3 regions of the Chitinophaga flava genome follow, and region 2 is predicted to be linked to each of the others. Evidence: riboswitches for the same ligand, from Rfam matches in the RefSeq annotation. Region 2 holds a riboswitch; each other region holds the start of a gene.
The links. Region 2 has a riboswitch for cobalamin ahead of DF182_RS09885 (TonB-dependent receptor). Riboswitches for the same ligand answer to the same signal wherever they lie in the genome.
Positions count from the first base shown of each region.

Region 1: it holds a riboswitch for cobalamin, as region 2 does, so the genes downstream of both, DF182_RS01995 (DUF5074 domain-containing protein) here and DF182_RS09885 (TonB-dependent receptor) in region 2, are expected to answer to the same signal.
Region 3: it holds a riboswitch for cobalamin, as region 2 does, so the genes downstream of both, DF182_RS01505 ((2Fe-2S) ferredoxin domain-containing protein) here and DF182_RS09885 (TonB-dependent receptor) in region 2, are expected to answer to the same signal.

Region 1 is NZ_QFFJ01000001.1:556,846-560,057, forward strand. Features, by position in the region: gene DF182_RS01990 (PKD domain-containing protein) at 1-235, opposite strand, end outside; gene DF182_RS01995 (DUF5074 domain-containing protein) at 286-1,620, opposite strand; cobalamin riboswitch at 1,892-2,111, opposite strand; gene DF182_RS02000 (PKD domain-containing protein) at 2,232-3,212, opposite strand, start outside.
Region 2 is NZ_QFFJ01000001.1:2,479,409-2,482,620, reverse strand. Features, by position in the region: gene DF182_RS09895 (carbamoyltransferase N-terminal domain-containing protein) at 1-116, opposite strand, end outside; gene DF182_RS09890 (glycosyltransferase family 4 protein) at 85-1,215, opposite strand; cobalamin riboswitch at 1,398-1,586, shown strand; gene DF182_RS09885 (TonB-dependent receptor) at 1,845-3,212, shown strand, end outside.
Region 3 is NZ_QFFJ01000001.1:398,723-401,934, forward strand. Features, by position in the region: gene DF182_RS01500 (TonB-dependent receptor) at 1-1,537, opposite strand, end outside; gene DF182_RS01505 ((2Fe-2S) ferredoxin domain-containing protein) at 1,553-1,873, opposite strand; cobalamin riboswitch at 2,003-2,191, opposite strand; gene cbiB (adenosylcobinamide-phosphate synthase CbiB) at 2,165-3,121, opposite strand; gene DF182_RS01515 (pyridoxal phosphate-dependent aminotransferase) at 3,106-3,212, opposite strand, start outside.

The DNA.
Region 1 (3,212 bases), 1.9 Mb from region 2:
TAGTGCCGTAAGCCGATTCATTGATAAACTGTCCGGGTGCCGGCATATAGGTATACACCTTGCTGATAAGCGGACTGCTGGCAAGGGTAGCCGGTCTGAGCGTCACATTGCTGACAAGCCCCGTGCGCGGGGTTTCTACGTTGGTTAACAGGTCATTATTGAGCGCGTCTTTACGGCAGGAAGACCAGACAAAGAGCGCAGCCAGAGCCATGGCTGCCCAACAGGGATTTTTCATACGTATATTTTTTAAGTGAAAAAAAGGATAATAACAAATTGAGGGATCTATCAATAGAATACAGGCAATGCCGGGAAATAGTAACCGGTATAACGAACCGTTTCCTTCAGATTGGCCGTCACGGCATCATACATCAGCCAGCGGTTATCATTACTGCCACCAAATTTATCGGTGAGGGCAATCACTACCAGTTCCTTGCGGCGTTCATTATATCTTACTGCAGAACCATAGAAGTACTGGCCAGCAGGAAGTGTCAGGAACGGAGCAGACAATGAAGCAGCGTTACCAGGTTGATAGCGATAAAGCCGGGTGCCACCCACTTCAATTTCACCGATCACCTCCACAGCTTCACGCTCCGCGATATACACCGCATCACCGGAGGCACTGGCTGTCAGTGAACCGGAACGCCAGGCCAGAAATGCCCATGGGTTGGTGGTTTTAAACGGCAGTTTCACCCGGTCTACTGCCAGTGATACCGGATTGATTTTTACGAGAGAGTCCTTACCGGTGACCCATATACTACCGTCTTTAGTACGGGCAAAACCAGCGTCGCCAATACCAAATTTTTTCGCCACGCTGAAGTCAGCTGCTTTGAGCGCTACTACCCCATCATCCTTCGTCATTACAAATACATAATCACCTGCCAGTATCATATCGCCGGCAGGGCCGTTGATACCAGCTACTTTGGCTCCCAGTACAGGGCCTGTCAGGTTAACACGGTACACGCCATCAATTGCACTGAGTAGCCCTCTGCTATCATCCACTCCTACAAAAGCATAGCCTTCATCCTGCGGCAGATGGTCAATACGGCCTGTTTCCTTCATCGTATGAGCGTCGGCTACCACCAGCGGCCCGCCTACTTTTACGGCCATATACATTTTATCCCGGTACACGGTGGCAAACTGCAACGTGGCTGTATTAGGCCCCAGGCTCTTACCGGGGTTTTCCGTTTTGAAAACATTCTTCACTACCTGATTGCTGTCATAGCTATAGTACCAGAGATCACCGTTATCATTGCCGTACTGTCCTTCCTGCAACATGAAAAAGCCGTTTTCGTACTTACCCCATACTTTGACGTTGTAAGCAACAGAATCAATGCTAACCGTATTACGTGCTGTCACCACCACCCGGAACATTCCACTTGCAGACGCTGTAAATTTCAGAATGGAATCCGTACCAGCAGCAGTTCCGTTTATTTTCCAGTCGAACGTAGTGCCGTTAACGTTAGCTACCCGCGCCCGCAGGGTAATCGCCTCTCCCAGATGTAAAGTATCTGAACGACCTTCTTGCTGAAGTCCAACGCCAGGTATTGCTTCCTCTTTTTTACAGGCCGTAAAAAAGGCCACCAACAAGGACAGCAGGGTAAAACACTTTTTAAAATTCATAGTGTACTAATATGTGTTGTTAATATATTTTTTGATGGTAGATAAACACATAACACCGGCACTACAGTACAGGCAAGGGAATTCCGTTTTGTTTTTTTGATGTAAAAAAACAAGCAGGCTACAGTTGATGTGACAACAACAACCGGGAACAAAAAAACAATACAGGTCTATAAACCTGTAACCACACAGCACAGCGGGTGAACCAAATAATAATACGTGAACATAAAGCCGTTAGGCTAAACATTCTGGTGCCTTTCACCCGAAAGCAACAAATGACTGATGGCTACTGGCAGGTCTTCTGGCTTCCCTGCTTTCCCGGTGGCCTTCCCATCTGCATCAGCAGACAGTGGCATGGAGTAAACTCCGGGAAAATATTACCGGCAAAAACGCCGGTGTGCAGGATCACAGCTACGGGGATAGCTCCGGTCTTACACCGGATTCCCTTTTAATGTTTTGCTTAAAACAAAACAACCAATCGCGTAGCGAAGCTACAAAAAAAATCCCAGGACTAAAGTCCTGGGATAAATTTGTTTTGAATGATTTTATTTAAGCGTTTTGTTTTGAATGATTTTGCTGTTGTTTTAGATTATTGTTTTGAATGATGCTTGTTATTATTTTAGATTGAGGTCTTTTACGCCGGCTACTTCTGTAGAGATTTCTCCCAGCCAGCCGCCTTCCGCACGCATGCTGGTGTATACACGGATAAAGTCAACCCCTTTCAGTTGTACTGCATTCCCTTTTTTATCGACGGCCCAGCTGATTTTGATGTTAGCTTTTTCATTATCGTTAGACCAGTTGTCAGCATAACCAAAAGGGAAAGCTGGACTAACAAAATAAGTACCCGCACCAGATTTGTCTACCACATATTCATCTGTCAGCCTGGAGCCGGAGAACGTGATGCTATCTCCTTTCCACTGCGGATAATAAGATTGGGTATGGTACATATTTTTAGACAGGTATCCTGATTTCCCCTGATTATCTTTCCATTTGATATAGGTGGTATCAGTGAGAGCAGGATAATTTTTATTAGGCGTTTTTACTTTGTTCTCATCCGGTTTGTAGTAGGTGATCTGATAGTTACGGATTGTTTTAGGACTGTTGTACTCAGAACCGGCGATCTCATACCACTCATCATCCGGAAGCCCGTTGCCATTGGCATCATAAGCTACCTCGATAATTCCAGGCTCCGCCCAACTCTCAAAAGCATTTCCAAGTACGGTAAAACTGTAGGCACCCGGCACATTCAGGATCGTATGATCAAATCCCATCACCACATAACCGCCAAATCCACCCAGGTGTATGATGCCACCGTTCTTTAGAGCTTCTTCTGCTTTGGCATTCATTTTCTGTTGATCATCTCCGTTTTCCCATGCCGGCAGCGTATGCACAAACTGGCCAGGGGCCGGTTGAAAATCAAATACCCGGGTAACACCATTGGTATATTTTCCGGTTGATATTTTAACTGGGACGTCTACACGCTTTTCTCCTTCACTGTTTTTAACAATCAATGCGAGCGTATAATTTCCTTCTTTGGTAAACAGATACTGCAGCTCTTTTGTAGTGGATAAGGTATCATTGCCCAGCTTCCACAG
Region 2 (3,212 bases):
TCGCTGTACCGTGCAGCGTTGTTCAACTTTTCCATCTCATAACTGAAAATGAGCCGTTGATCATCGATCAGTGCTATGGAGCCATCATGGCTTAGTTTGATACTGCAGATTTTCATATGAATTATTTTGAAGTACGTCAGTGTAAAATGAAATAAGCTGATTGTATGTCTGATAAGGTGAAAAGAAGGAATGAAACCTTTGCTGAGCAAGTGTTATGAGGCTTTGGCGGAATACAGGGTCGATAAGGGTTTGTTCCATCATCCTGGATAAGGAATGAGTATCAGCGATCGGAATCAGGCCAGGGTAATCGGCTCCCAGTACCCATTTTAATCCATGTGTCATAGTACTGATCAGCGGTTTGCCGCGGTAAGCCTGTTCCAGCATGGCGATCCCACATCCTTCAAACAGTGAAGAAGAAATAAAAATTTCGGCGCTGTCGCTGATAGACAAAGAATCTTCGAGGGGATGAAAAGCGCCGTGAAAATGAACACGGTCGGCAATGCCCAGCATTCTTGTTTGCTGTAGTAGCCTTTCATGATCATCTCCTTCTCCCCAAATACAAATGGTGGCGGTGGGATACCGTTTCGATAAAAGACTGAAGGCCCCCAGCAGATATTCCAGCCCTTTTTCCGCTGATAACCTGCTGATACAACCAAATGTAGATAGTGGATAACTCCGGTCCGTACGTTTGTACAGATCATTCATCAGGGTATTTGAAACGAGCTGGATGGGCTTGTTGAAATGGTACTCATTTCTGGCGATGATTTCGGTATACGGATTCATCACAATCAGTCCATCCAGGAATTGAATATGCTCCTGCATGTTTTCCGGCAGCCACCAGCAATGATTGCTGAGGTCTGTAGGCTCGAGCCCGCAAACGGGAAACCCATATTCCTTATACCGGATGATGTCGAAGGAAAATGATTCCAGGGGCATCACCTGCATCAGGGAGATTGTAAACCGGGCGGTAATAACATCAATTGTATGGATGTAGTCAATGATGTTATCGGAATGGATCTCGGCAAAGTTGACCTGTCCGGGACCGGAAGCCTTATCCATGACGGTTTTCCAAACAGGATGAATAGCCCGGGTTATAATATGTACATGGATGCCTGCCGACTTTAGCAAACGACAAAAGGCTGACACCATATACTCGCTTCCGCCAAGTTTACTCAGATCAGGGGTGAGCCAAATGATTTCCATTGATGTTTTCATTCGTAATAGGGGTTTCAGCATCCTGGGTTCCGGGGCTTGTTTTGGGGTTTCAGTTTGTTTGATATGGAACAAATCTGCTACAAAAAAGTTCGAAATACCGGCAGGGTCCGGATCGGGCAGGTTATGGAATACAGTTTGTTTTAATCCGGTAATTACTATCTTTGCCCCGTTTTCGTTCTTTTCTTTCCCCAACAAAAAGAGGTTCTGCTTAAGTGCAGATTAATAGGGAATCGTGTGAAAATCACGAACTGTCCCGCAACTGTAAGTAACAATCAGGTTACTGCCAGAAAATGTCCACTGGTCAATGATGACTGGGAAGGACGGCAGTAATGTTACAAGTCAGGAGACCTGCCTTTTTTATGCTGGCAATGCTTTCGTGGGCTGAAGCAACGTCAAGTTTGGAGTTTTTGCATCTGAAGTGTATTCATTTCAGGGGCAGTGTATGCAATGGGCATACCTCCGGTCTTTTTCTGTATAGCAGTATCCGATGGCATGGTAAAGTTTTGAAGAACAATTTTCTGTCTTCATCATCATTATCAATGCAAAACTCTACAATCAACCACTCCCGGACGAGGAGCAACGTTTTTAACTGTCCCACTTCTTATTTACGGACTTTATTCATGTGTACAATGATCGGTCTTTTACAGATGGTTGTTACAGATGATCAACTTCACGCACAATCGCAAACGACTGTCGCCCATACCGGCAGCCTGCGCGGACAAATTACTGCCGAAACCGGTGAACCCCTGCCCGGTATTACAGTACGGCTGAATGAAACTGGCTATGGTACTGTAACAGATGCCGATGGCCGGTTCCTGCTTTCAGCTATACCTGCAGGCAACTACACCCTTGCGGTCAGCGGTGTTGGCTACCATGTGGCTGAGCAACGGGTGACAATAAGCAACCGGAAAACAACGGAGTTATCGTTGCAACTCAGTAGTCGCACCGGGCAACTCTCTGAAATCACTATCACTTCAGCACAAAAGTCTGCTGTCACTAGTGTGAATAAAATTGCTGTCCCCATCAGAGACCTACCACTTACAACAAGTACTATCTCTGCCCGTACGCTGGAACAAAGAGGCACAGATGACCTGGGAGAGGCTATGAAAAATACTACTGGTGTGCGTGCAAACAATACCTATGGCGGTTTTCAGCACTTTACCATTCGTGGGTTTAATAATTTTGTATTGCTGGTAGATGGTGTCAGAGATGAACGTCACAATATTTCCACCAGTGCACCTGCTACTAACCTCGCTAACATCGAGCGCATAGAGGTATTGAAAGGGCCTGCCTCTGTTTTATATGGACATTCAGCATTGGGGGGTATCATTAACCTGGTCCGTAAACGTCCTACCAGCGAACAAAAGGCGGACTTCTCCGCTTCCTACGGTAGTTTTAATACCCGCCGGATGCGGGTGGGCGCCGGTGGTGCACTGAGTAAAAAACTCCTGTACCGGGTAGATGCAGGACTGTCTGCCACCGACGGTTACCGCCAGTCTGGTATGAATACCAACAACGCCTATCTGGCACTGGATTACACGCCCACAGCCCATGATAATTTTTACCTGACCATCGGCGCCAACCACGACAAATACGCTACAGACGCCGGTATTCCAATGCTGGAAGGTGGAAAGTTAGCACCAGGCATGAACGTAGATACCCGCTACAACGATCCGGCTGATTTCCTGAAAAATACACAGTATAATGTTCAGCTGCGTTATACACATCAGTTCAGCAATTCACTCCTGTTGTCCAATCAGCTTTCTTATTCAGATGATAACATCAATTATTTTTCAACAGAAGAACTGACATTCAATAAAACACTGGATTCTCTCAAACGTACTTCCCCACTCTATTTCAACCATCTGACAAAACCGCTGCAAAACCAGCTGGAGTTGACTTACAATACTCAAACCGGAAAAATTGAACACAAAGTACTGGTAGGGTATTCATTCAGTTACCTCGACAGAAAAACCTATAGCGCCAATATCTTCGGT
Region 3 (3,212 bases), 2.1 Mb from region 2:
AACGGAACTCTGCATCACTCTGCAACCACCACCATGTAGCGGTCAGCAGCAATTTACTGTTTAACTTGAAATTAGCGCCAAGGTCGGCCCCATAAGAACGGGGAACAGCACTCTCCTGCCCGCTGCGTATAGCCACGTTAGCATAGTTGGAATGAAAGCCCATGCCGGTTTTGGCGAAAAATGCCAGCGAAGGAGATAAATCGTAGTAAATGTTAATCTTCGGACTCAGCCGGTAGGCTACACTGTTGCCATTGTTGGATGGGTCCATACGGTCGTGCAGATTAAACGTAAACACATCGTTGCGCAGGCCCACGTTGAAACTCCATCCACCAGCCAGGCGCAGCGTTTCGCTGAAATAGAGGGAGTAATTGGCCACTGCTACCCGGGAGGAATCCTCATGAGACAGCAGCTCCCTTTCCTTTACATGATCGCGCCCCAGGTTTACCAGGTCTATCCTCGCTCCCAGTCCTATCTCTGACTGCAAGGTTGCTTTTCCCAGGCGACCATCATGGCGCCAGGTATTTTTATATCCGAAGAGGTCACGTTTCTCCCATTGTCTGATTTCATCTCCATTCACCCTATCTTCTTTATAAAAAGTAAAGTTGGACCAGAGGTCAAACAGGTTTCTTACATAATATACCTGTTGGTGCAGGGAAGAGCGCTCACTGAGGCGGGTATCCCAGAGCAGGTTGGCATTGATACGGGTAGTCTTTCCTCCTTCTGAAGGATCTATAGAGCCAAAGCGGCGAAGAGAGCCGTCTTCAAGGGCGCGCAGCGGCACCTGTCCGGAAGCGTTCCAATTACTCGTAAAGCCGGAAGCAATGAGGGAAATGGTATTGTTACTGTTAAGGGCAATGTTGTATCTGCCCAACAGGTTCAATCGGTTAAAATGTTGCGGATTGTCGAAGTAGCTGTCGGTGTACGTATAGTCGGCAGCGATATAAGCGTTCTGGTCTCTGGTGCCTGGCTGCTGTTGTTTATCCAGCAAGCGGAGCATGGTAGCGGCGCGGGCTGTGTTAAACTGGCCATATTCCAGTTTCACGAACTGGTTATCGGGTCTGAACAGGGAAGTATAGACGGCGGCACCTGCATTGGTAAAGTCGCCCTGGGAGGCCTCGTAGGGCCCTTTGTAGTAGGCGGCTCCGCCGATTACCTCCGGGATCAGGAAGTGCATATCGGCATATCCTTGTCCGTGGGCATGATTGGGGAGGTTGACAGGTATACCGTCAACGAATATACCGAAATCGGTGCCATGGTCGTTGTCGATACCACGTACCAGTATTTGTTCGGCTTTTCCGCCGCCGGCATGTTGCGCGATAAAGAGACCAGGCACAGTGCGGAGCAGGTCCTGAGCCGATTTCACCGGTTGCAGCTGCAGGTCAAGTTTGGAAAGCATGTGCGCACTTTTGTCGGTGCTGCCGGTGATGTCGATCGCTTTAAGGTTGAGTATTTTGCGGGAAAGGGTGTCTGTATTGCTTTGCTGTGCCCATACTGGCGATGCCAGGGCAGATAATACAACAGTATAAAAAATTCGCATGAAAAAAGGGTTCGCTTAACGGATAGTTGTTTCTTCTCCAAAAAAGATAGCCTCACTGACCGGTTTGTCGTTCAGGAAATGGCTGATAACGAGGTTGGTGGTATTTTCCGGATACATTTCCTTATACCAGGTCCCCTCGGGATGGATAAAAACAATTGGTCCGTGTTCGCATTGGCCGGTGCATCGTGTGCGGATGGTATGCACTTCCTCATGCAGGTTGTTTTCTGAGATAGCAGCCCTGAGCTGCAGGGTGGTGTCTTCCGCGCCTTTTTTGAGGCAGGAATTGCCGTTGCAGATAAACGCGATGCGTTTAACTTTTTGAAGATCTTTGCCCATGAATTAAGTTAATAAGCCCGTTAACTGTTAAATAAAATTGTGGAGAGCTGTGGGGAGGAATATCAGGGAAAGTGCCTAACATACGGGGAGTATGAAGGAAACTGTCCTGGCTTCTATCCCGGAAGCAGACCGTGAACATGTTTCCTGGCAGGTCTTCTGGCTTGTTCTGTTGTCTGACGCCTTCCCGTTGATACAGTGGCTATATTATCAGCAACTTATAGATGAACTTACAGCAGCGGGTACTGCTCCGGATTTACACCGGATTCCCTTTTAAGTGTACCTCAGAAAAGGCTACACACCTGGCAACGGTGGCGAAGATAGGAAATAATAAAACAGCAGCATAAAAAATATCATCACCAACGTGGTAGCATGATTAATATATGTTACTTTATTGAATTCATGATGAGCGATATCACGGGGCTGTTCGCCGATATAGGGTTTCTCCACTACTCTGCCGTGGTAGGTATTGGGGCCTCCGAAGCGACAGTTGAGGATTCCCGCCAGGGCTGCCTCCGGATAACCGGAATTGGGGCTGGCATGTGATCTACCAAAACGAATGATGTACTGTGCCGCGCGGCGACTGCCAGACACCAGTACCATCAGCAAAGCCGTTATCCTGGCTGGAATAAAATTGGCCACATCATCGAGGCGGGCAGCCACTCTCCCAAAATAATAATAACGATCATTTTTATAACCCACCATCGAATCAAGGGTATTGATCATCTTATATAACATCATACCCGGCAAACCCAGCAGCGCATAATAAAACAACGGAGCAATCACGCCATCACTGAGGTTTTCAGACATAGACTCCATGACAGCCACCCGTATCTGATTGGGTGATAAAGCTGAAGTATCGCGGCCCACGATCCAGGACAGCCGCTTACGGCCGGCCTCCAGGCCTTGCTGGTGCAACGTATCAAACACCTCCCTTCCTTCCAGCAGCAGGCTTTTGTTGGCCAGCGCAAAAAACACAAACACAGTGGTAAAGGCCAGCCAGGCCCAGGGCCATTGTTCCAGCCAGTGCTGCGCCAGATAAAAACCGGCAAACACAGCGGCACAAAGCAACAGCGTCATCAGCGCCCCTTTCCACAGGCGGCCAGCGCCATGGTTAAGCAGCCGCTCCGTATAGCCGATCAGGTGACCAAAAAGCTTCACAGGATGTGGCCAGCTGCGGGGATCTCCCAGCAACAGGTCCAGCAGATAACCTAACAGTAAGGGCAATACGAATTTTATGAAAGCGTCCATTGATGCAGGGCAGTGATGAGTAACTGATTATCTTCCTGGTTGCGGCATGCTACACGGCAGTGTCCTTGTTCGAGGCCATAAAAATTGGAGG